DNA from 4 places in the Nocardioides sp. P4_G10 genome. Region 1 is predicted to be linked to each of the others. Evidence: predicted binding sites of a transcription regulator. Region 1 holds the regulator's gene; each other region holds the start of a gene.
The links. The regulator LexA, encoded in region 1, represses DNA repair genes until DNA is damaged. The targets are predictions, from matches to a motif close to TCGAACANNTGTTCGA.
Positions count from the first base shown of each region.

Region 2: a site for LexA is predicted at 3,797-3,812, ahead of AC1DP1_RS23040 (DUF6504 family protein). Genes of this name have one in related genera too.
Region 3: a site for LexA is predicted at 3,687-3,702, ahead of recA (recombinase RecA). Genes of this name have one in related genera too.
Region 4: a site for LexA is predicted at 3,326-3,341, ahead of ruvC (crossover junction endodeoxyribonuclease RuvC). Genes of this name have one in related genera too.

Region 1 covers NZ_JBFUJV010000039.1:9,882-15,369, forward strand. Annotated here, with positions in the region: gene AC1DP1_RS22915 (sulfotransferase family 2 domain-containing protein) at 1-124, opposite strand, end outside; gene AC1DP1_RS22920 (NAD(P)/FAD-dependent oxidoreductase) at 158-1,375, opposite strand; gene lexA (transcriptional repressor LexA) at 1,423-2,145, opposite strand; gene AC1DP1_RS22930 (SDR family oxidoreductase) at 2,274-3,080, shown strand; gene AC1DP1_RS22935 (LysM peptidoglycan-binding domain-containing protein) at 3,269-3,619, shown strand; gene AC1DP1_RS22940 (hypothetical protein) at 4,033-4,578, shown strand; gene AC1DP1_RS22945 (hypothetical protein) at 4,764-5,354, shown strand; partial or broken gene AC1DP1_RS22950 (IS30 family transposase) at 5,440-5,488, shown strand, end outside.
Region 2 covers NZ_JBFUJV010000041.1:4,123-9,610, forward strand. Annotated here, with positions in the region: gene AC1DP1_RS23030 (DNA polymerase III subunit alpha) at 1-2,912, opposite strand, end outside; gene AC1DP1_RS23035 (SAV_6107 family HEPN domain-containing protein) at 2,925-3,356, opposite strand; gene AC1DP1_RS23040 (DUF6504 family protein) at 3,366-3,716, opposite strand; gene AC1DP1_RS23045 (hypothetical protein) at 3,941-4,408, opposite strand; gene AC1DP1_RS23050 (YbaK/EbsC family protein) at 4,457-4,930, shown strand; gene AC1DP1_RS23055 (DUF4126 domain-containing protein) at 4,944-5,488, shown strand, end outside.
Region 3 covers NZ_JBFUJV010000007.1:116,194-121,681, forward strand. Annotated here, with positions in the region: gene AC1DP1_RS10335 (RNA polymerase sigma factor) at 1-329, opposite strand, end outside; gene AC1DP1_RS10340 (superoxide dismutase family protein) at 491-988, shown strand; gene AC1DP1_RS10345 (DinB family protein) at 1,029-1,568, shown strand; gene AC1DP1_RS10350 (class I SAM-dependent methyltransferase) at 1,565-2,185, shown strand; gene AC1DP1_RS10355 (DUF3046 domain-containing protein) at 2,182-2,376, shown strand; gene AC1DP1_RS10360 (MFS transporter) at 2,373-3,629, shown strand; gene recA (recombinase RecA) at 3,840-4,892, shown strand; gene AC1DP1_RS10370 (regulatory protein RecX) at 4,998-5,488, shown strand, end outside.
Region 4 covers NZ_JBFUJV010000005.1:150,234-155,721, forward strand. Annotated here, with positions in the region: gene AC1DP1_RS08990 (RelA/SpoT family protein) at 1-66, opposite strand, end outside; gene AC1DP1_RS08995 (adenine phosphoribosyltransferase) at 123-671, opposite strand; gene yajC (preprotein translocase subunit YajC) at 664-960, opposite strand; gene ruvB (Holliday junction branch migration DNA helicase RuvB) at 1,029-2,126, opposite strand; gene ruvA (Holliday junction branch migration protein RuvA) at 2,140-2,742, opposite strand; gene ruvC (crossover junction endodeoxyribonuclease RuvC) at 2,739-3,296, opposite strand; gene AC1DP1_RS09020 (YebC/PmpR family DNA-binding transcriptional regulator) at 3,423-4,208, opposite strand; gene pdxT (pyridoxal 5'-phosphate synthase glutaminase subunit PdxT) at 4,243-4,839, opposite strand; gene AC1DP1_RS09030 (serine hydrolase) at 5,067-5,488, shown strand, end outside.

The DNA.
Region 1 (5,488 bases):
ACGCCTCGCCTGCAGCGGCCAGACGGTCGACCTCGGCCAGTGCGTCCGGGGTCAGCCGGCGCCGGTTGCCCGGACGGGTGCGGAAGAGCTCCGGTGAGGGAGCGTCGGGGCCGGCGGCAGACATCGCCGCGAGGCTACACGGACCGCGCCCTCCCACTCACCCGAACGGGATGCGCCCCCGCAACGACTCCGGGTCGGGCACGGGGGTCTCGGTGGTCTCCTCGATCAGCGCGCGGGCCTTGTCGACGCTGTCCCACACGTTCCACAGCAGCACGCCGCGGACCTGCCCCGACTTCAGGTAGTAGACGACGCCGGTGCCGACCTCGCCGTCCTTCCAGTCCTCCACCATGTCGAGCCGGCTGCTGGTCTCGCCGATCGCCTCGAAGCCGTAGTCGAGGATGTCGGACCAGAAGAAGGGCGTGTAGTCGTACGTCTCGTCGGCGCCGGCCATCACCTTGCCGGCGTGCTCGCCGGACTTCTCGGCGTGGTCGACGTGCTCGACGCGACGGCGCCCGAGGAGGGCGTCGGGGTACGACGCGACGTCGCCCGCGGCGTACACGTCCGCGTCGCTGGTGCGCAGTTGCTCGTCCACCACGACGCCGTTGTCGACCTCGAGGCCGGCGGCCTCGGCGAGCCCGGTGCGCGGGAGGACGCCGACGCCGATGACGGCTGCGTCGGCGGTGATGGAGGTGCCGTCGCCGAGGCGGATCCGGACGCCGCCGTCGTCCTCCTCGCCACCCTCGACCGAGCCGTGCACGATGGTCACGCCGCGGTCGGCGAAGGCCTTGGTCAGGGTGGCGGCGAGGGCGTGGGGGAACATCTGCTCCTGCACGTCCTCGAGGTCGAGCACGAGGGTGACCTGGACGCCGTTCTGCACGAGGGCGGAGGTGATCTCCGAGCCGATGTAGCCGCCGCCGATGACGGCAACGTGGCTGCCCTCGGTCGCGACGGCGCGCAGCCGCTGGTAGTCGGCGGCGGTGCGGTAGTAGATGATCCGCGGGCCCGGGTCGACGGAGAGCACGCGAGGCTCGGCGCCGGTGGCGAGCAGCAGCTTGCCGTAGCCGACCGTGCTGCCGTCGGCGAGGCGTACGACGTGGGCGCCGGGGTCGATCGCGGTCACCGTGGTGTCGGTGACCAGGTCGACGGCGTCGTCCTCGTCGAGGTCGCCGGCGAGCGAGGACCCCTCGAGGGTCTCGTCGTCCTTGAGCCAGAGGTCCTTGGTCAGCACGGGCCGGTAGACCGGCTTGTCGGGCTCGGAGCCGAGGACGGCGATGCGGCCGGCCTCGTCCTGCGAACGGATGCCCTTCACGGCGCTCGCCGCAGCGACCCCCGCACCGACGATGACGTAGTCATAGGACTGCTCGACGTTGCTCATGCCGCCATCGTGCACCCTCGCTGGTCGGGGTGTCTGTCGCCGCTCGATCAGAGGCTGCGGAGCACCGCCGTCACGACGCCGAGGATCGTCGCGTTGTCGCCCGGGATCGGGTCGTAGGCGTCGTTGTGGGGGAGCAGCCACACGTGGCCGTCCTTGCGCTGGAACGTCTTGACCGTCGCCTCGCCCTCGATCATCGCCGCGACGATCTGGCCGTTGGTGGCGGTCTGCTCCTGACGGATGACGACGTAGTCGCCGTTGCAGATGGCCGCGTCGACCATCGAGTCACCGGAGACCTCGAGGAGGAAGAGGGTGCCCTCGCCGACGAGCTGCTTGGGCAGCGGGAACACGTCGGTGACCTGCTCCTCGGCGAGGATCGGGCCCCCGGCGGCGATGCGGCCGACGACCGGGACGTTGGTGGCGACGGGGTTGGCGTCGCCGATGCCGGTCTCGTCGTAGGACGGCTCCTCTGAGCTCGACATGCTGCGCCGCGCAGCCATCACCTCGGGCAGGAACACCTCGAGGGCGCGGGGACGGTTGGGGTCGCGCTTGAGGAAGCCCTTGCCCTCGAGCACGCGGAGCTGGTGGGCGACGCTGGACGACGAGGTGAGGCCGACGGCCTGGCCGATCTCACGCATCGAGGGCGGGTAGCCCTTGGTCTCGATCGAGTCCTTGATCGTGGCGAGCACCCGCTGCTGGCGCGGGGTCAGACCGGTGGCGTCCGGGGGGCCGTCGGGCATCTCGATGACGTTCTTGTCGTCCTGCTTGGCCATGCGTCCTCCACTAGCGTCGACCCCTCCGTCCGCGGCTGGACAGGGAGGATCAGGTGCGCCCACCGTAGACCTCGGGACGCCGCAGGATCAAACACCTGTTCGAAGCCGCGTGTCGCTAGTGTCCGGGCATGTCGACCAGCCAGCTGACCGGCCCGCCGTCCTCCTGCGTCGTGACGGGTGGGGCCCGTGGGATCGGGCGCGGGATCGCCGAGCTCCTGGTCGCTCACGGGCACCACGTCGTCATCGGCGACGTCGACGGCTGGGCGGCGGCCGCGACGGCGGCGGAGATCGGCGCCGTCGCCGGCCTCACCCAGGACGTACGCGACCCTGACGCCCACCGCCTCGTGGCAGAGGAGGCCGCGCGACACGGCGTGCTGACCGCGTGGTTCAACAACGCCGGGGTCGGTGACGACGGCTCCCTCGTCGACCTGTCGGAGGAACAGGTGCGCCGGCTGGTCGAGGTCAACCTGCTCGGTACGACGTGGGGCACCCGCGCGGCGCTCGCGGCGTTCGGCGCCGCCGGCGGGGACGTCGTCAACATCGCCTCGCTCGCCGGCCTCGGGCCGGTTCCGGGCTACAGCATGTACGCCGCCACGAAGGCCGCCGTCGTCTCCCTCTCCACCTCCGTCAACGCCGAGGCGCCGCGCGGGGTGCGGGTGCACGCCCTGTGCCCCGACGGGGTCGACACGGCGATGCTCGCCGCCCAGGACCCGTCGGGCCTCGGCTCGCAGCTGGTGCACTCGGGTGGCCCGATCCTCGACGCCTCCGACGTCGCGGCCGCGGCTGTCGCGCTTGTGGGATCGCGACGCGTCGTGCGGGCGGTGCCGGGCTGGCGCGGGGGAGTCGTCCGCGGCTCGGCGCTCGCGCCAGGGCTGATGCAGCACGCGGCCGGGCTCTTCGCGGCCCAGGGGCGACGGGCGATGAGGCGCCGCTGAGGTCCGTTCGAACACGCCGAACATTTGTTCGACAAGGTGCTTGAGTTGTTCGAACACGTGCTCTAACGTCGTACACACGTTCGATCGAACGTCTGATCGACACCCGGTGGTCACAGCCACTGTCGGTGGGTCCGACTAGACATTCGCTCGACAGAAAACGACCGGCTGATCTTCCCCAGGAGGCCACCATGAGCACCCTCAGCCTTGCACCCGCTTTCACCGCCATCCCGCGTGCCCGCTCGACGGTTCGTCTGACCCGTCGCGGCCGGCTGGCGGTCTTCCTGACGTCGCTGTTCCTCGTCCTCGGCGTGGCGTTCATGCTCGCCGGCGGCGCGGTCGGCACCGGCGAGGCCGGCCAGCCGGCCCCCACCGAGATCGTCCAGGTCGCGCCGGGCGACACCCTGTGGGGGATCGCCAGCGAGATCGCCACCGACGGCGACGTCCGCTCGATGATGAGCGAGATCGAGCGGCTCAACGCCCTCGAGTCCGCCGGCCTCGCGGCCGGCCAGAAGCTCCGCGTCCCAGTCGTCTCCGACTGACGCAGAGGCCTCCATCAGCCGCTTCGACCCCGGCTGGTGGAACCAAGGGGAAGACCGAGGGGCGGGCCCAGTGGCCCGCCCCTCGGCGCATTTCGGACCACCTCGTCGATCGAGGAGGTCGCGCAGCGACCGTCACGAGATCCAGGTGCCTGGTGTGGTCGTCGGGGTGGCGCTCGGGAGGGTGGCGGCACATCGCACGCTCGTGCGCTGCCGCTCGCCGGGGTGGCGGCACATCGCACCGGCGGCGATTGGATTCATGCCATCTGCCGCCACCATCCGCCGCCCAGCTCGTGTGGTGGCGGCACATCGCACCGGCGGCGATTGGATTCATGCCATCTGCCGCCACCATCGGCCGTTCTCCACAGTTTTGCCTTCGGGCTGGTTCCGCGGTCGCCCGGATGGGTAGTTTCAGCGTGCTGACGTTGTTCTCGGGAAGGCACTTCATGCACGTACGCCGCGCACTCGCGCTGACCCTCGCGGTCCCTGTCCTGCTGGCCGGGTGCTCCGACGACCCCGAGCCGGACCCGAAGATCCCGGAGACCACGAGCTCGTCGCCGACGCCGACTCCCACCGAGTCAGAGACGCCGGAGGCGGAGAGTCCGGAGGACTTCATCCGGCGCTGGCAGGCCACTGGCGACGAGATGCAGCAAACTGGCGAATCGGCCGACTATCTGGACATCTCGCCGAACTGTGCAGCGTGCAAGAGTCTCGCGAAGAATGTTGACGACATCTACGGAGATGGTGGGCGCATCGAGTTCGCTGGTGCGAACGTCGTGAAGCTCGAGGAGTCGGGGTCCAAGCCGCCGACCTACGACGTGGGGCTTCGGCTGCCCGAAACGCGCATTTACAGGCAATCGTCTGGACAGCCCGAGACCCTGCCTCCCGGAAAGATGACCATCCGAGTGACCCTGAAGGAGACTCCCGGGGGCTGGACAGTCACTCACTACGGGGTTCTCTGATGGCACTTGCGTGCCGCATCGTCGCGATGCTGGCATGCATAGCGAGCGGACTGGTGCTGATCGGCGCATCGCCGGCAGCCGCAGAAGGCTGCATTAGGGCCGGCCTGCAAGGGGTCAATGCTCAGTGCCAATGGTCCTATTCGGACTACCAGAGCTCTTCCGGCTCTGGCGATGGCCACACCTGGGTGGTCTCCATCCAGTGCGGCAACGGCGGCATCTGCGTGGAGCACGTCGAGTGCACCGAGGGCGGCCAGGAGGGCTACGTCCACGACGTCTACATGGACGGGACTGACGTGGGCGACGTCTGCGTGCCGCAGGACGCAGTCCAGCAGGTCGACCTGGCAAAGCTGATCATCCGGCAGTTCAAGCGGATCGCCTGGCCGTCGTCCAAGCTGGTCGTGCAGCCACGCGGTGGGCGCACCCTGGTGAACTTCGAGACCAACTTCTACACACCCGACCACCGGTCGATCGACCAGTCCGTGACCGTCGCCGGCCAGTCGGTGGTGATCCGAGCCGTCCCCGTCTCGTACGCCTACCTGTTCGGCGACGGCGACAGCACGACGACCGCCAGCCCCGGCAGCCCCCACCCTGACCTCGAGATCACCCACGCATACGCGCGCACCGGTGGCGTCGTCGTACGGGTCGACACGACGTATGCGGGTGAGTACCGGATCGGGCAGGGGGAGTGGACGTCGATCCCGGACACCCTGACGGTCGAGGGTGCCGGGCAGGACCTCGAGATCGTCGAGGCGCTCCCGCAGCTGGTGCTCGAGTAACCGGGGCGACAACGCGGAGCGCCAACGTCACCAGGTGACCTTGGCGTCAGGGGATTGTTGCAACGCCTGATGTTTGGAGGGTGTTGTGGCTGGACTGAAGTTGGCTGAGTCGCGTCGGTTGGAGGTGATCGGGC
Region 2 (5,488 bases), on a different contig from region 1:
TCGGCGACCTGCAGCAGCAGGTCGCGCCGCGTGATCCGACCACGCCGGTCGAGGGCCTGCTCGCCCGTCGCGATGCCGTAGACCCCGTCGAACCCGCCGGCCAGCACCAGCCGCTCGAGGGTCGGCCGGGAGACCCGGGCTCGGTGGAAGAAGTCGGACAGCGAGGCGTAGCGGCCGCCCCCGCGTGCCTCGACGATGCGGGCCACCTCGGCGGCGCTGATGCCCTTGACGTCGGTGAGGGAGAGCCGGATCGCATGGCTCCGGGGTCCGTCGGCGTCGTCGTCGGCGCGCTCCACGACGTAGGCCGATGCGCTGGCGTTGACGTCGAGCCCCCGCACGCCGACCCCGACCTGGCGCGCGTCGTCGAGGATCAGGCGCTTGGGGTACATGCCCGGGTCGTGGGTCAGCACCCCGGCGAGGAAGTGCGCCGGCCAATGGGCCTTGAGCCACGCCGACTGGTAGGTCGGCAGGGCGAACGCGGCGGCGTGGGCCTTGCAGAAGCCGAACGACGCGAACGCCTCGAGGACCGTCCAGATGCGCTCGACCAGCGCGAGGTCGTAGCCCTGGCCCAGGGCGCGCGGGAGGAACCACGTCCTCGTCGCGGCCATCCCGTCGGTGCTCCCGAGTGCACGGCGCTTCTCGTCGGCCTCGGCGTAGGAGACACCACCGAACGTCGCGATGATCTCGATCACCTGCTCGTGGAAGACCACCACGCCGCGGGTGCCCTCGAGGATCGGGCGCAGGTCGTCGTGGAGGTAGTGGACGTCCCGCCACCCGTGCTTGGCCTCGAGGTAGGGCGTGATCATGTCGCTCTTGACCGGCCCGGGGCGGAACAGCGAGATGTCGGTGATGATGTCGTCGAAGGTCTCGATGCCGGACTTGCCGACGAGCTCGCGCTGTCCGGGTGACTCGATCTGGAAGACGCCCAGGGTCTTGGCGCTGCTGATGAGGTCGTAGGTCGTGGCGTCGTCGAACGGCACCTGCGCCTCGTCGTCGAGGTCGACGTGCACCCCGTCGACGCGGCGCACCTCGGCGACCGCGTGGGCCATCGCCGACTGCATCCGGATGCCGAGCACGTCGAGCTTGAGCAGGCCGAGCTCCTCGACGTCGTCCTTGTCGAACTGGCTCATCGGGAACCCGGCGTGGGACGCCTCGACGGGCGTGCGGTCGAGCAGCGTCACGTCGGAGAGCAGCACCCCGCAGGGATGCATCGCGATGTGGCGCGGCAGCCCGTCGAGCCGCTCGACCAGTCCGAAGAAGCGGTCGAGCGCGCCGTCGCCGAGCCCGCTGGCCCGCAGCTCGGGCAGGTCGCGGAGCGCCGAGCGGGCGTCGCGGGCACGGACGTGGGGGAACGCCTTGGCGATCGCGTCCACCTCCCCCGGCGGCATGCCGAGGGCGGCGCCGACGTCACGTACCGCGTGGCGGACCCGGTAGGTGTCCATCATCGAGACGGTGACGCACCGCTCGCCGCCGAAGCGGTCGAGGATCGCGCGGTAGACCTCCTCGCGCCGGGCGGACTCCACATCGACGTCGATGTCGGGCAGCGAGGCACGCAGCGGCGACAGGAACCGCTCCATCAGCAGGCCGTGGCGGATCGGGTCGACCCCGGAGATGCCGAGCAGGTAGTTGACGAGGCTGCCGGCGCCGGACCCGCGCGCGGCACGACGGACACCCATCTCGCCGATCAGGTCGGTGACGTCGGCGACGGTCAGGAAGTAGGACGCGTAGCCCAGGGTCCGGATGGTCTCGAGCTCGTCGTCGAGCCGCTTCCAGACCCGCATCCTCGGGCCGGTGCCGTAGCGCCAGCCGATCGCCGCCTCGCAGCGGGCGCGCAGCAGCGCGTCTGCCGTGCGGTGCGGGCCCGCGTCGGGGAGCTCGAGCTCCGGGAAGTGCACCTCGCCGATGCCGAGGTCGGTGCGCGGGTCGAGCGCGCACCGGTCGGCGACCGCCCGCGTGCGGGCGAGCAACCGCCTCGCCTCCTGCTCGCTGTCGCCCAGCCCGGCGAGGCGGCAGATCTCGTCGGCCACCTCGTGCATCTGCTTGCCGGACTTGAGGAACCCCTCGGCGTTGCCGCGAGCGCCGTCGGGACCGACGTCGCGCAGCCCGGCCGAGCCCAACGGCACCAGTCGTCGGGCCGCGTCGAGCACGTCGACCGTCGGCGCGTCGAGCCGGTCGGTGTAGCGCACCGCGTTGGTCAGCACCGTCGTGAGGCCGGCGCGGCGGGCGAGGCCGGCCATCCGCGCGGCGTGGGCCGACGTGCCCGGTCCCCAGGCGCCCCCGCGGCCGCCGAGCCGGTGGGACACCAGCTCGACGACCAGGTTGGGGCGGGGCACCACCGCGAGCCACGGCGCCAGCACCGTCGGGCCGAGGTCGTCGCGGCGCCGGGTGGCGACCGCGCCCAGCTCCGAGGACGGCCCGAGCAGCACGAGCACGTCACCGCCCGCGAGGTGGGGGGCCAGCAGGTCGAGCGTTGCGACCGGTCGCCCGCGCTCCCCGGACAGGTGGACCGAGGACACCATCCGGCACAGGGCCGCCCAGCCGGCCCGGCCCATGGCCAGGAAGGTGACGCGGGCGCCGCCCCCCTGCTGTGGTGACGGGTCGCGGGACACGCCCCCGCGCACCGGCGTACGACGTCGGGGCGGGCGCCCACCTCCCCCGGTCGGCGCGCCCCCGATCGCCATGTCGGTGGTCGGGGCGACCGCGAGGTCGACCCCGAGCACCGGCCGGACGCCGGCCCGGCGGGCGGCGCCCACGAACTTCACCGCGCCGTAGGTGCCGTCACGATCGGTGAGGGCAAGCGTGTCCATGCCGTGCTCGACCGCCCGCTGGACGAGCACGTGGGGGTGGGACGCGCCGTATCGCAGGGAGAACCCGGAGGCGACGTGGAGGTGGACGAACGGGTCTGACGACACCTCGCCCCGCCCTCAGGCGACGCTGGCGTGCGGGACCAGGCCGAGCGCCTGCTCGACCACGGCGAGGAACCGGTCGGCGTCGCGCACCAGGTCGTCGGCCTCCCGCTCGGTCACGGCCCGGGTGGACCCGGCCTCGGCGGCGGCGCGCTTGCCGGCACCGGCGGCGAAGAAGCTCGCCCACTCGGTCAGCTCGGGAGCCACCTCGGCGAGCAGGACCCACGCGTTCTTCTGCCGGCGGCCCCGCGGAGCCGGGCGGGCCCGGGCAGCGAGCAGGGCGGCCGCGGCGCAGAGCGCCGCGACGTGGGCGCAGGCATAACGAGTCGGCACGTCGCGCGCCGTGATGGAGTCGCGCAGCGACGTCGCGGACCGCTCGAGGTAGGAGTGCGAGGTGGCGGGGAGCATGTGGGGTCCGACGGAGGGCCCGGGGCTGGTCGTCGAGGTCATCGCCGGCCCTCAGTCCAGGCACCCGACGAGCTGCCAGCGCCCCTCGGTCCAGTCGAAGGAGAGGTCGAAGACGCCGTAGGACTGCTGGTCGCCGGACTGCTGCTGCCCGCCCTGGATCCCGCGGCCGGCCTCCACCCGCCACAGCTCGCGCTCGGCGACGAGGTCGGTGATCGTCCTCGACTCCGCGGCGTCGTGCCCGCCGTCGGACCCGCCGTCCGACGCCCCCTGCCACCAGGGACCGGTCTCCACCCAGTGCGCGACGACGGCGCGAACCTTCCACAACCTGCCCCGCCACAGGAACTGGTCGGGGTCCTCCGCCTCGCCTCGTCGCACCTCGACGGGGTCGTCGTACTGCCTCATCGCGCCTCCTCGCACATCCGTCGACCCCGGGGCCGACCCGGGGGACGGTGGGGGTCGAGGTCACCGCCACCCGGGTCGCATCGAACACATGTTCGAACAACCAGAACGGTACTCCCCCCCACCGACAGCCCGTCAAGGGCTGACGCGACTCCCGAGGAAGGAGCCCGAGGACGGAGCCCGAGGACGACGGGAGTGGACCGCGCGGCGGACGCGCCGGGCGGACGTCAGACCCGACGCAGGTAGGCCGTCGTCTCGCGCTGCCAGAGGAAGAACGACAGCACCAGGCCCTCGACGATCACCAGGGCCGACAGCACCACGAAGATGACCGGGAGGTTGTTGTCGAGGCCGACCACGCCGACCAGCACGCCGACGCCGGCGGTGGCGGTGAGGACCGGGCGGGTCCAGCCGTAGCCGCCGACGAAGAAGGAGCCGAGCACGAGCACCAGCAGGGTGAAGCCGACGAACGCGACGACCGAGAGGGCGACGAACCCCGGCACGATGGGGCTGTCGCGCAGCAGCTCGATGCCGCCCTGGGAGAGGATCTCCTGCGCCGACGGGTTGCCCTTGGCCCAGCCGAGGATGACGTCGTCGCGCATCAGCCAGATCAGCAGCGTGATCACGCCGGACGTGGCCACGATCAGTCCGAGCACTCGCATGCTGTTGACCACGGATCCCGGCAGGTCGCGCGCCATCTTGAAGTCCCCCTGAGGCTCGTCGTCGTTCGTCGCTAGGCTCGCATCATGTCGACCGAGCACGCATCGATCACCTCATTTCGAGGCGACCTCACCCGGCGCGGCGGCGCCGGTGACGTGGTCATCCTGCCCGACAGCGCCCACACTGCGGCACTCGCCGCGGCGGCGCTCGGGTGCGAGGTCGGCGCCATCGCCAACAGCCTGCTCTTCGACGGTGACGGCGAGCCCGTCCTCATCCTCACCTCCGGTGCCCACCGCGTCGACACGGCGTCGGTCGCCGACCGCATCGGCGTGACCCGGCTCAAGCGTGCCGACCCCGACTTCGTGCGCCGCCACACCGGTCAGGTGATCGGCGGCGTCTCCCCCATCGACCACCCGGCGCCGATCCGCACCTGGATCGACCCGTGGCTGCGTCGGCACGACGTCGTGTGGGCTGCGGCCGGCCACCCCGCCGCGGTGTTCTCGACGTCGTACGACGAGCTGGTGGCGATGACCGGCGCGGTCGAGGTCGAGGTGGACTGATGGGGACCCGCTGATGGACGCCCTGGCCCTCACCTTCTCCAGCGGGTGGGCAAGTGGCATCAACGCCTACCTCGTCGTGCTGGTGCTGGGCATCGCCGACCGGGTCGGCTCCTACGCCGACATCCCCGACGCCCTCGGCCGCTGGGACGTGCTGGCCGCGGCCGGCTTCATGTTCGCGATGGAGTTCGTCGCCGACAAGATCCCCTACATCGACTCGACCTGGGACGCCATCTCCACCGCGATCCGGCCGACCGTCGGCGCGGTCATCGGCGTGCTGCTCGCCGGCGACGCCGCCTCGCTGGACCAGGCCGTGCTCGGCGTCGTCGGCGGCGGCACCGCGCTCCTGAGCCACCTGGCCAAGGCCGGCGGCCGGCTGGCCATCAACTCCTCCCCCGAGCCGGTGACCAACATCGGGGCCAGCCTCACCGAGGACGCCGCCGTGCTCGGGGTGGTGTGGTTCTCGCTCGAGCACCCGCAGGCAGCCGCCGCGATCGCCGGTGTCCTGCTCCTCACCGGCCTGGGCCTGCTGCTGGTCCTCACCCGGCTGGTGCGCCGCGG
Region 3 (5,488 bases), on a different contig from region 1:
CGCAGTCGCTCCAGGACGTTGGCGCGGGGGCGGAGCTGGTGCAGCAGGGACCTCACGGCGATCCCCCAGAGCCACGCCGCCACGTCGCCCTCGCCGCGCCACCCCTGGGGCTTGCGCCAGACGGCGAGGAACGTGTCCTGCACGGCCGTGTCGACCAGCGCGCGGTCGGCGCAGCGTCGGGCCAGGCGGGTCGCCAGCCACGGCTCGTGGCGCACGAAGAGCTCGCGCAGCGCACCACGGTCGGACGCCTTCACGGCGTCGACCAGCTGCGCGTCGCTCCAGGCGGCGTACCCCTCCTCGGGGCTCCACCCGTCGTGCACCTCTCCCATCACGTCTCCTAGTAGCGCCGACGCCCATGATCGGTTCACCCGTGCCGCCACGTCGTGCGCCGGTCCAGACCAGCCGTGAACCGAACACCGATCGCGGAGGCACCTCCTGGTGGCGGCCCGATCGGTCCGCCGGACGAGCTCAGTCATGGAGGAGGACCCAGATGTCGAGGATCAGGACAGGAGTGGCGGCAGCAGCCGTCCTTGCCGCAGTGCCCACCGCCGCGGTGGCCGCAGGGGTGCTGGTGGACCACGGGCACGGGCCCACGGTCGTGCACGACACGGCGTACGACCAGGTCAAGACGCAGGTGCACGCCTGGTCCAGCGACGGGATCACCCGCGTCCGGCTCATGGTGACCGGGCTTCCGGCCGGACGGACGTTCGGGGCGCACGTGCACACGGGTGCCTGCGGCGCCGACCCACTCGCGTCCGGCGGCCACTACCAGCACTCGAGCGACGCGACGGTCCCACTCGCCGATCGGGAGGTCTGGCTCGACGTCACCTCGGACGAACGCGGTCGAGGCGTCGCCACGACCACGGTGCCGTGGGCGTTCGAGCCAGGCACCGCGGGGTCGGTGGTGATCCACGCGCTGCCGACCAACACGACCACCGGGGCTGCCGGCGCCCGGTTGGCCTGCACCAGCGTCGCGTTCGGAGGCTGACCGGTCGGCTGACTGGTCGGCTGACTGGTTGGATGGGGCCATGGGTTCCACTCCCGACGCGATCACCCCCGACACGAAGGACTGGACCTGGGTGCTCGAGCGACCGTGCCCCGAGTGCGGCTTCGAGGCCGCCACGCACGACGTGTCCGACCTCCCGGGGCTCCTCGAGGCCACGGCGTCCTCGTGGTCGCGGGTGCTCGGCCGCGGTGACGCGACCGACCGCCCGCGACCCGGGGTCTGGTCGGCGCTGGAGTACGGCTGCCACGTCCGCGACGTGCACGTGCTCTTCGGCGAGCGAGTGCGGCTGATGCTCGTCGAGGACGTCCCCACGTTCGCCAACTGGGACCAGGACGTCACCGCGGTCGAACGTGACTACGGCAGCCAGGACCGCGCGGCGGTTGCGGCCGAGCTGGTCGAGGCCGCTCGCAGCGTGGCGATGCTCTACGCCTCCGTCACCGATGCCACGCGCGGTCGCCGGGGGTTGCGGTCCAACGGTGACGAGTTCACGGTCGAGACCCTGGGCCGTTACCACCTGCACGACGTCGTCCACCACCTCCACGACGTGGCGGCGCCGGCGTGACCAGCGAGACCGTCCGGTCCTACGACCGCGACGCAGCGGCGTACGTCGCCCGCACCGCGACCGTGCCGGACTCGGTCCGCGCCGCCCTGGGGCACCTCGCCGAACGCGTCGGCCCGGGCGCGCGCGTGCTCGAGATCGGCTCGGGCGGCGGTCGTGACGCGCTGCTGATGGAGGAGCTCGGCCTCGCCGTGCGGCGCACCGACGTCACGCCCGCCTTCGTCGAGCTGCTGCGCGAGCAGGGCCACGCGTGCGACCACCTCGACCCCCTCGTGGACGACCTGGCCTCGCCCGACGGGCCGTACGACGCCGTGTGGGCCAACGCGTCGCTGCTGCACGTCGCGCGGGACGACCTGTCCACCGTGCTGGGGCGCCTGGCCGCGGTCACCCGTCCCGGAGGCCTGCTGTCCATGTCGCTCAAGGAGGGCGACGGCGAGGGCTGGTCCGTCCACGGGACGATCAGCGGCCCGCGTCACTTCACCTACTGGCGGGCTGCGGACGTCGAGGCCGTCGTCCGCGGCGCGGGCTGGGGCGACGTCGTCGTCGGGCACGGGCTCGGGGGCGACCGGGGGGAGACCTGGCTCGAGCTGTCGGCGGTCCGTGATGGGGTGTCGCCATGAGGCACACGGAGTTCTGGGCGCGGCTCGACGAGACCCTCGGGCGGGCCTACTCCCGCACCTGGGCCGAGCTCACCGTCGTGCGCGACCTCGACGGCCGCACGACCCAGGAGGCGCTCGACGCCGGTGTCCCGCCCAAGCAGGTGTGGGCCGCCGTGCACCGCCAGCTCGAGCTGCCGGACACCGAGCGGTGACCACGCGGCTGGCCGGAGGCCTCACCGTCGCCGACGTCCAGCGTCGTACGGTCCGCACCCTCGTCGTCTCCCAGGCGGTCGGCGCGGTCGGTGTCACCATCGGTGTCGCGACCGCCTCGCTCCTCGCCCGCGACATCTCCGGCAGCGAGACGATGGCCGGCCTCGCACAGACCTTCCAGGTCCTCGGCACGGCCGCGGCCGCCTACGGTCTCGCGCGTGTCATGCGCCGCCGCGGGCGACGTGTCGGGCTGGTCGCGGGCTACCTCATCGGGGCGACCGGAGCGGTCCTGGCCGTCGTCGCCGGCGTCGTCGACTCCATGGTCGTGCTGCTCCTCGGCGCGCTGATGCTGGGAGCCACCACGGCGGTCAACAACGGGTCGCGCTACGCCGCCACCGACCTGGCCACCGAGGAGCACCGCGCCCGCGCCCTGTCGGTCGTCGTGTGGGCGACCACCGTCGGGGCCGTCGCCGGCCCCAACCTCACCGGCGTCGGAGCGGCCGTCGCCCGCTCCATGGGCGTGCCCGAGCTGACCGGGGGCTTCGCCATCGGCGCGGTCGTCCTGGTCGTCGCAGCCGCGTGGGTGTGGTGGCGGCTGCGACCCGACCCGCTGCTCCTCGCCCAGGAGACCGCCGGGGTCGTGCCGAGCGCGGGTCCCGAGCCGCGCGGCCGGTCGTGGGGCCGCTTCGTCGCGGTCGTGCGTGACGTGCCGGCGGTCGGGGCGGCTGTGGTCGCGATGGCCTGTGCCCATGCGGCGATGGTGACCGTGATGATCATGACGCCGCTGCACATGGAGCACGGCGGCGCTCACCTCGAGGTCATCGGGTTCGTCATCTCGATCCACGTGCTCGGCATGTTCGCCTTCTCGCCGCTCGTCGGCTGGGCCGCCGACCGCTTCGGCAGGTCGGCCGTCCTGGTCACCGGGGGAGTGGTCCTGCTGGTGTCGCTCGTGCTGTGCGGCCTGTCCCCGCAGGGCACGTCGTGGCAGATCTTCGCGGGGTTGTTCCTCCTCGGCCTCGGCTGGTCCTGCGCGACGGTCGCCGCGTCCACGGTCATCGCCGACCGCACGCCCATCGACGCGCGCACCGACGTGCAGGGCACCTCCGACATGGCGATGGCGCTCACCGCCGCGGGGGGAGGTGCCCTCGCCGGGGTCATCGTCGGCGAGCTGGGCTACCCCGCGCTGGCGACGTTCGCCGCCCTGCTGGCGGGGGCGGTCGTGGTCGCCGGAGCGGTCACCCGCCGGCACTCCTGACCTGCTCCTCGCACCCGGGGAAGCTCGGGCCTCGACACGCCGGTGCCGGAGCGCGCGTCGAACACCTGTTCGGGCTACTGTGCATCCACAGGTACGACGAGGGGCGAGGTTGTCCACAGCGTTCGACCGTCCTGATCAGGGACTGTCGGTGGCTCGCCCTAGCGTCGCAGACGTACCCCTCACGACACGACGACAAGACAGGACACTGCAATGGCTGGTGCAGACCGCGAGAAGGCCCTGGACGCCGCGCTCGCACAGGTGGAGAAGCAGTTCGGCAAGGGCTCGGTCATGCGACTGGGCGACGAGACGCGTGCGCCGCTCGAGGTGATCCCCACGGGGTCGATCGCCCTCGACGTGGCCCTCGGGCTGGGCGGCCTGCCGCGTGGTCGTGTCGTCGAGATCTACGGTCCGGAGTCCTCCGGCAAGACGACGGTCGCCCTCCACGCGGTGGCCAGCGCCCAGGCGGCCGGCGGCATCGTCGCCTTCATCGACGCCGAGCACGCGCTCGACCCCGACTACGCGAAGAACCTCGGCGTCGACACCGACGCCCTCCTGGTCTCCCAGCCCGACTCCGGTGAGCAGGCGCTCGAGATCGCCGACATGCTGATCCGCTCCGGCGCCCTGTCGCTGATCGTCATCGACTCCGTGGCGGCCCTGGTGCCCCGCGCCGAGATCGAGGGCGAGATGGGCGACAGCCACGTCGGCCTCCAGGCCCGACTGATGAGCCAGGCGCTGCGCAAGATGACCGGTGCCCTCAACAACTCCGGCACGACCGCGATCTTCATCAACCAGCTGCGCGAGAAGATCGGCGTGATGTTCGGCTCGCCGGAGACCACGACCGGTGGTCGCGCGCTGAAGTTCTACTCCTCGGTGCGCCTCGACGTGCGTCGCATCGAGACGCTCAAGGACGGCACCGACATGGTCGGCAACCGCACCCGCGTCAAGGTCGTGAAGAACAAGGTGGCCCCGCCGTTCAAGCAGGCCGAGTTCGACATCATGTACGGCAAGGGCATCAGCCGCGAGGGCGGTCTGATCGACGTGGGCGTCGAGGCGGGCCTGATCCGCAAGGCCGGCGCCTGGTACACCTACGAGGGCGACCAGCTCGGCCAGGGCAAGGAGAACTCGCGCAACTTCCTGCGTGACAACCCCGACCTCGCCAACGAGATCGAGAAGCTCATCCTCGAGAAGCTGGGCGTGACTCCTGCCGTCGACAAGCCCGGCGACGACCTGAGTGACGAGCCCATCGGGGTCAATGACTTCTGACCGCACAGCCGCCCTCGAGGAACGGGAGGGCGGCGTGGGTGCGGGTAGGTCGAGCAAGCGATCGAGTGAGCCTGCGAGGTCGACGATGCGTGTCGAGACCCGCCGATGAGCGACGAGAACCGTCCCGCACCCGACTGGGTCGGCGACGTCGGGCTCGGAGTCAAGGCGTGGATGCCGACCCCATCCACGCCGGTCGAACCTCGTCCGGCCCGCCCCCGCGACGGGCGCGGGGGCGACGGTCGTCGCGAGGGCGGCAAGGGTGGCCGCAAGGGTGGCCGCAAGGCGACCCGCACGTGGGAGGAGCGCGAGGCAGCCAGGCTCGCCCGGGAGGAAGCTGCGGCCGCCGAGCTCGAGGCCGATCCCGAGGCAGTCGCCCGCAAGATCCTGCTCGACACCCTCACCGGGCAGGCACGCTCGCGCAAGGAGCTGGCCGACAAGCTGGCCAAGCGCGGCGTGCCCGACGAGCTCGCCGGCGAGCTGCTCGACCGCTTCACCGAGGTCGGCCTGATCGACGACGCCGCCTACGCCCGGCAGTGGGTCGAGAGCCGGCACCGCAGCCGGGGGCTGGCCCCCCGGGCGCTGGCGCAGGAGCTGCG
Region 4 (5,488 bases), on a different contig from region 1:
AGCACGCATGCCCCGAGCGGTGAGGGGCGCCTTGGCGTCCTGCGCGGGTGCCTCCTCCTCTGCCATTGGCCCAGTCTAGTGAGGAGTCGGGCACCGCCGTGCGGGGACCGGGGTGGATCCGGTCAGATCGTGAGCAGCGTGGCGATCGGGAGGTCGCCGGTGACCGACCGCGGCTCGAGGAACGACAGCTCCATCAGCACGGCGGCGCCGGTCGCGACGCCGCCGCAGGCCTCGATGAGCTGCCGCGTCGCGACGGCGGTGCCGCCGGTCGCCAGCACGTCGTCGACCATCAGGACGCGCTCGCCCGGCGCGATCGCGTCCTGGTGCACCTCGAGCGTCGCCTCGCCGTACTCCAAGGAGTACGACACCGCGTGAGCGGCGCGCGGCAGCTTGCCGGCCTTGCGCACCGGCACGAAGCCGATGCCGAGGGCGAGCGCCACCGGCGCGGCGAGGATGAACCCGCGCGCCTCCATGCCGACGACCTTGTCGACGACCACGGTGCCGTGGTCGTCACGGCCGGCGGCCGCCAGCGCGGTGATGATCGCGGAGAACGCGTGGTGGTCGGCGAGGACGGGGGTGATGTCCTTGAACGTCACGCCCTTCTCCGGCCAGTCGGGCACGTCGACCGTCAGGCGCTGCAGCGCCTCCTGGGCCGTACGACGGTCAGGCATCGTCGCGCGCGTCGGGAGCGGGCTGCTCCAGCGGCTCGTCGACCTTGGCGATCGCGGCGCGTGCGATGTCGATCTGGGTGCCGGGCGCGATCTCGAGGCGGGCGCGGTCGTCGGCGAGCGAGACCACGGTGCCGTAGATGCCCGACGACATCATCACGCGCTGGCCGACCTCGATGCTCTGCTGGAGACGGACGACGTCCTTCTGCCGGCGCTGCTGGGGGCGCACCACCATGAACCAGAAGAGGGCCAGGATGGCCACCAGGGGCAGGAGTGCAGCAAGGTCGTTCACGGTCGGGGCTCTCCTCGAGGGGTCGGGTGCGGGAGCGCGTGGAGTCTACGCGGGTGCCCCGACCGGCCTCACACGTCGTCGAAGAGGGTCGAGTCGACGGTCGGGAGCGGCGGCGGCGTCAGGCCGAGGTGGTGCCACGCCGCCGGCGTCGCCACCCGCCCGCGGGGCGTGCGCGCGAGCATCCCCATCCGGACCAGGAACGGCTCGGCGACCTCCTCGACCGTCTCGCGCTCCTCGCCGACCGCGACGGCCAGGGTGGAGACACCCACCGGTCCCCCGCCGAAGCGTCGGCACAGCACGTCGAGCACGGCGCGGTCCAGCCGGTCGAGGCCGGACTCGTCGACCTCGAACAGCTCGAGCGCGGCCTGGGCGACCGGCAGGCTCAGCACGCCGTCGGCGCGCACCTGGGCGTAGTCGCGGACCCGGCGCAGCAGGCGGTTGGCGATGCGGGGGGTGCCGCGCGAGCGCGAGGCGATCTCGCTGGAGCCCTCGGAGGTGAGGTGCACGCCGAGCAGCCCGGCGGAGCGGTGAACGATCTGGTCGAGCTCGTGGGGCTCGTAGAACTCGAGGTGGGCGGTGAAGCCGAACCGGTCGCGCAGCGGGCCGGGCAGGAGGCCGGCGCGGGTGGTGGCGCCGACGAGGGTGAAGGGCGGGATCTCCAGCGGGATGGCAGTCGCCCCCGGCCCCTTGCCGATGACGACGTCGACCCGGAAGTCCTCCATCGCCATGTAGAGCATCTCCTCGGCCGGCCGCGACATCCGGTGGATCTCGTCGACGAAGAGGACGTCGCCGTCGTTGAGGCCCGACAGGATCGCGGCGAGGTCACCGGCGTGGGTGATCGCCGGGCCGCTCGTGAGCCGCAGCGGCGTGCTCATCTCGGCGGCGATGATCATCGCAAGCGTGGTCTTGCCGAGCCCGGGCGGGCCGGAGAGCAGCACGTGGTCGGGCGCCCGGCCCCGGCGGCGGGCCGCCTCGAGGACCAGCCCCAGCTGGTCGCGCACGCGCGCCTGCCCGACGACCTCGTCGAGCGTCTTGGGGCGGAGCGCCGCCTCGACCGCACGGTCGTCGCCGTCGGCCTCGGCGTCGGTCAGCCGCTGCAGGTGGCCCAGCTCGGCCTCGGTCAGCTCGACGTCGTCGGTGTCCTCGTCGGTGTCGTCCCAGTTCATCGTCGTACCCGTCTCACGCCTTGCTCAGCGTGCGGAGGGCGGCGCGCAGCAGGGCGCCGACGTCGGGGGCGTCACCCGCATCGGGGGCGACGGCCTCGACCGCCTTCTCCGACTCCTTGGCCGACCAGCCCAGCCCGATGAGGCCCTGCTGCACCTGGTCGCGCCAGGCGTCGGTGGCCGAGGGGGCAGCCGCGGCCGGGTGGTGCACGCCCACCGGCGGGCCGATGCGGTCCTTGAGCTCGAGGATGATGCGCTGGGCACCCTTCTGCCCGATCCCCGGGACCCGGGTCAACGCCTTGACGTCCTCGGTCGTGATGGCACGGCGCACGTCGTCGGGGCTCATCACCGCGACGATCGCCTGCGCGACCTTGGGGCCGACGCCGGACGCGGTCTGGACGATCTCGAAGACCTGCTTCTCGTCCTCGTCGAGGAAGCCGAAGATCGTCAGGCTGTCCTCGCGCACGACCATGCTGGTGGGCAGCGTCGCGGGCCGGCCGACGCGGAGCGTGGCGAGGGTGCCGGGCGTGCACATCAGCTCGAGGCCGACGCCGCCGACCTCGAGGACGGCGCTGGCCAGGGTGACGGCGGCGACCTCGCCGCGGACGAAGGCGATCATCGGGTCCTCATCGGGGTCTGCTTCTGCGGGGCGCGGGCCTGTGCCCGGGCCTGGGCCGCGGCGGCCTCGAGCCGCGTGTGCGCCGAGCCGCGCCAGACGTGGGTGATGGCCAGCGCGAGCGCGTCGGCGGCGTCGGCGGGCTTGGGGAGCTCGGACAACCGCAGGATGCGGACGACCATCGCCCCCACCTGGGCCTTGTCGGCGCGCCCGTTGCCGGACACGGCGGCCTTCACCTCGCTCGGGGTGTGCATGGCGATCGGCAGCCCGCGTCGCGCTGCGACGACGAGCGCGATGCCGCTGGCCTGGGCGGTGCCCATGATGGTGCTGGAGTCGGAGCGGGCGAAGACCCGCTCGACCGCGACCGCGTCGGGCCGGTGCTCCTCGATCCAGGCGTCGAGGCCCTTCTCGATCGTGACCAGCCGCTCGGCGATCGGGAGCGTCGAGCTCGTGCGCACCACGCCTGCGTCGACCATCGTCAGCGGCCGGCCGACGCTGCCGTCGACCACGCCCACGCCACACCGGGTCAGGCCGGGGTCGATGCCGAGCACGCGCACGCGCACACCCCTTCCGCCGTCGATCTCGTCCGAACATGTGTTCGTGCGATCACGCTAACCCGCGCCGGCTGCGCGACGTCGTACGACACGCGGCGCGTCCCGGTCCGGCACGGCCCCGGAGGCGCCTCAGGCGTCGGCGGTCTCGAGCTCGGCCATCACGTCGGCGGGGATGTCGACGTTGGTGAAGACGTCCTGGACGTCGTCGAGGTCCTCGAGCGCGTCGACGAGGTGGAGCACCTTGCCGGCGCCGGCGGCGTCGACCGGGATCTCCAGGCTCGGCACGAACTCCACGTCGGCGGAGTCGTAGTCGATGCCGGCGTCCTGCAGGGCGGTGCGGACCGCGACGACGTCGGTGGCCTCGCTCTGCACCTGGAACGCCTCGTCGAGGTCGTTGACCTCCTCGGCGCCGGCGTCGAGGGTCGCCTCGAGGACGTCGTCCTCGGTGACCTCACGGACCGTGCCGTCGTGGTCCTGCGACTTGGGCACGACCACGATCCCCTTGCGGGTGAACAGGCGCGAGACCGAGCCGGGGTCGGCCATGGTGCCGCCGTTGCGGGTGACCGCCGTGCGGACCTCCATCGCGGCGCGGTTGGTGTTGTCGGTGAGGCACTCGACGAGGATCGCGACGCCCTGCGGGCCGTAGACCTCGTAGGAGATCGACTTGTAGTCGACGCCGCCCGACTCCGCACCCGAGCCCCGCTTGAGCGCGGAGTCGATGTTCTTGTTGGGGACCGAGCTCTTCTTCGCCTTCTGGATGGCGTCGTAGAGCGTCGGGTTGCCGGCCGGGTCGCCGCCGCCCTGCTTCGCCGCGACCTCGATGTTCTTGATCAGCTTGGCGAAGAGCTTGCCGCGCTTGGCGTCGATCGCGGCCTTCTTGTGCTTGGTCGTTGCCCACTTGGAGTGGCCTGACATGAGTCCCTCTATCCGTCGCTTCGTCTGTACGTCGTCAGGCCGAGCGCACCAGGTCCACGAACATGCCGTGCACCCGGCCGTCGCTGCCGACCTCGGGATGGAACGAGGTCGCCATCAGGGGGCCTTGACGGACCGCGACGATCCTACCCGCGGCGGGCCCGTCCTCCACCCGGGCCAGCACCTCGACGTCGTCGTCGATCGCCTCGACCCACGGCGCGCGGATGAAGACCGCTCGCACCGGGTCGGCCAGTCCGTCCACGTGGAGGTCTTCCTCGAAGGAGTCGACCTGGCGGCCGAAGGCGTTGCGGCGCACCGTGATGTGCAGGCCGCCGACGGTCTCCTGCCCCGCCGCGCCGTCCTCGATCCGGTCGGCGAGCAGGATCATCCCCGCGCACGTCCCGAAGGCGGGCAGCCCACCGCGTACGGCGTCGCGCAGCGGCTCGAGCAGGTCGAAGATCCTGGCGAGCTTGACCATCGTCGTGGACTCGCCGCCCGGGAGGACGAGGCCGTCGCACGCGGCGAGCTCGGCGGGACGGCGTACGGAGATCGGGTCCGCGCCCAGCGCCCGCAGGACGGCGAGGTGCTCGCGCACGTCGCCCTGCAGCGCGAGCACGCCGATGGTCGGATTCACGAACGCCGATCCTAGGACCGGCGGGTCGCCGTAGGGTCACGCCCCATGAGTCTCACCCGTCCGGCCCTCCTGGGCGCCGCGCTCCTCGCCCTGTCGCTCGCCGCCGGCAGCACCTCCGCGAGCACCGCCGGTGCCGTCGCCGGGTCCGTCGACGCGACCACCGGTCGCCCCGCGCCCGGCGCCCGTGCGGTCGAGGGCTGCCCGTCGCGACGCCCTCCCGACTCGGCCTGCGCAAGAAGGCCGTCCAGCGCGGTGCGGCCGAGGCCCGCCGACTCGACTCCACCTGCTTCGCGGTCCTGCGCAAGGGCAAGCTCGTCGGCGAGTGGAGCTGGAAGCTGCCCCGCGAGGAACCCCGCGAGGTCTTCTCGATCACGAAGTCGGTCACGAGCACCCTGGTCGGCATCGCGGTCCGCGACGGCGACCTGCGCCTCGACGACCCGGTCTCGACCTACGTGCCGCAGTGGCGCGGCACCGCGTCGGAGTCGGTGACGGTGCGCAACCTCCTCTCCAACGACAGCGGCCGCTTCTGGTCGCTCACGACGGACTACTCCGAGCTGCTCGCCGCCCGGAGCCGCACGAAGTACGCCGTCTCGCTCCCGCAGCAGTACGCCCCCGGCAGCGCCTGGGCCTACAACAACGCCGCCATCCA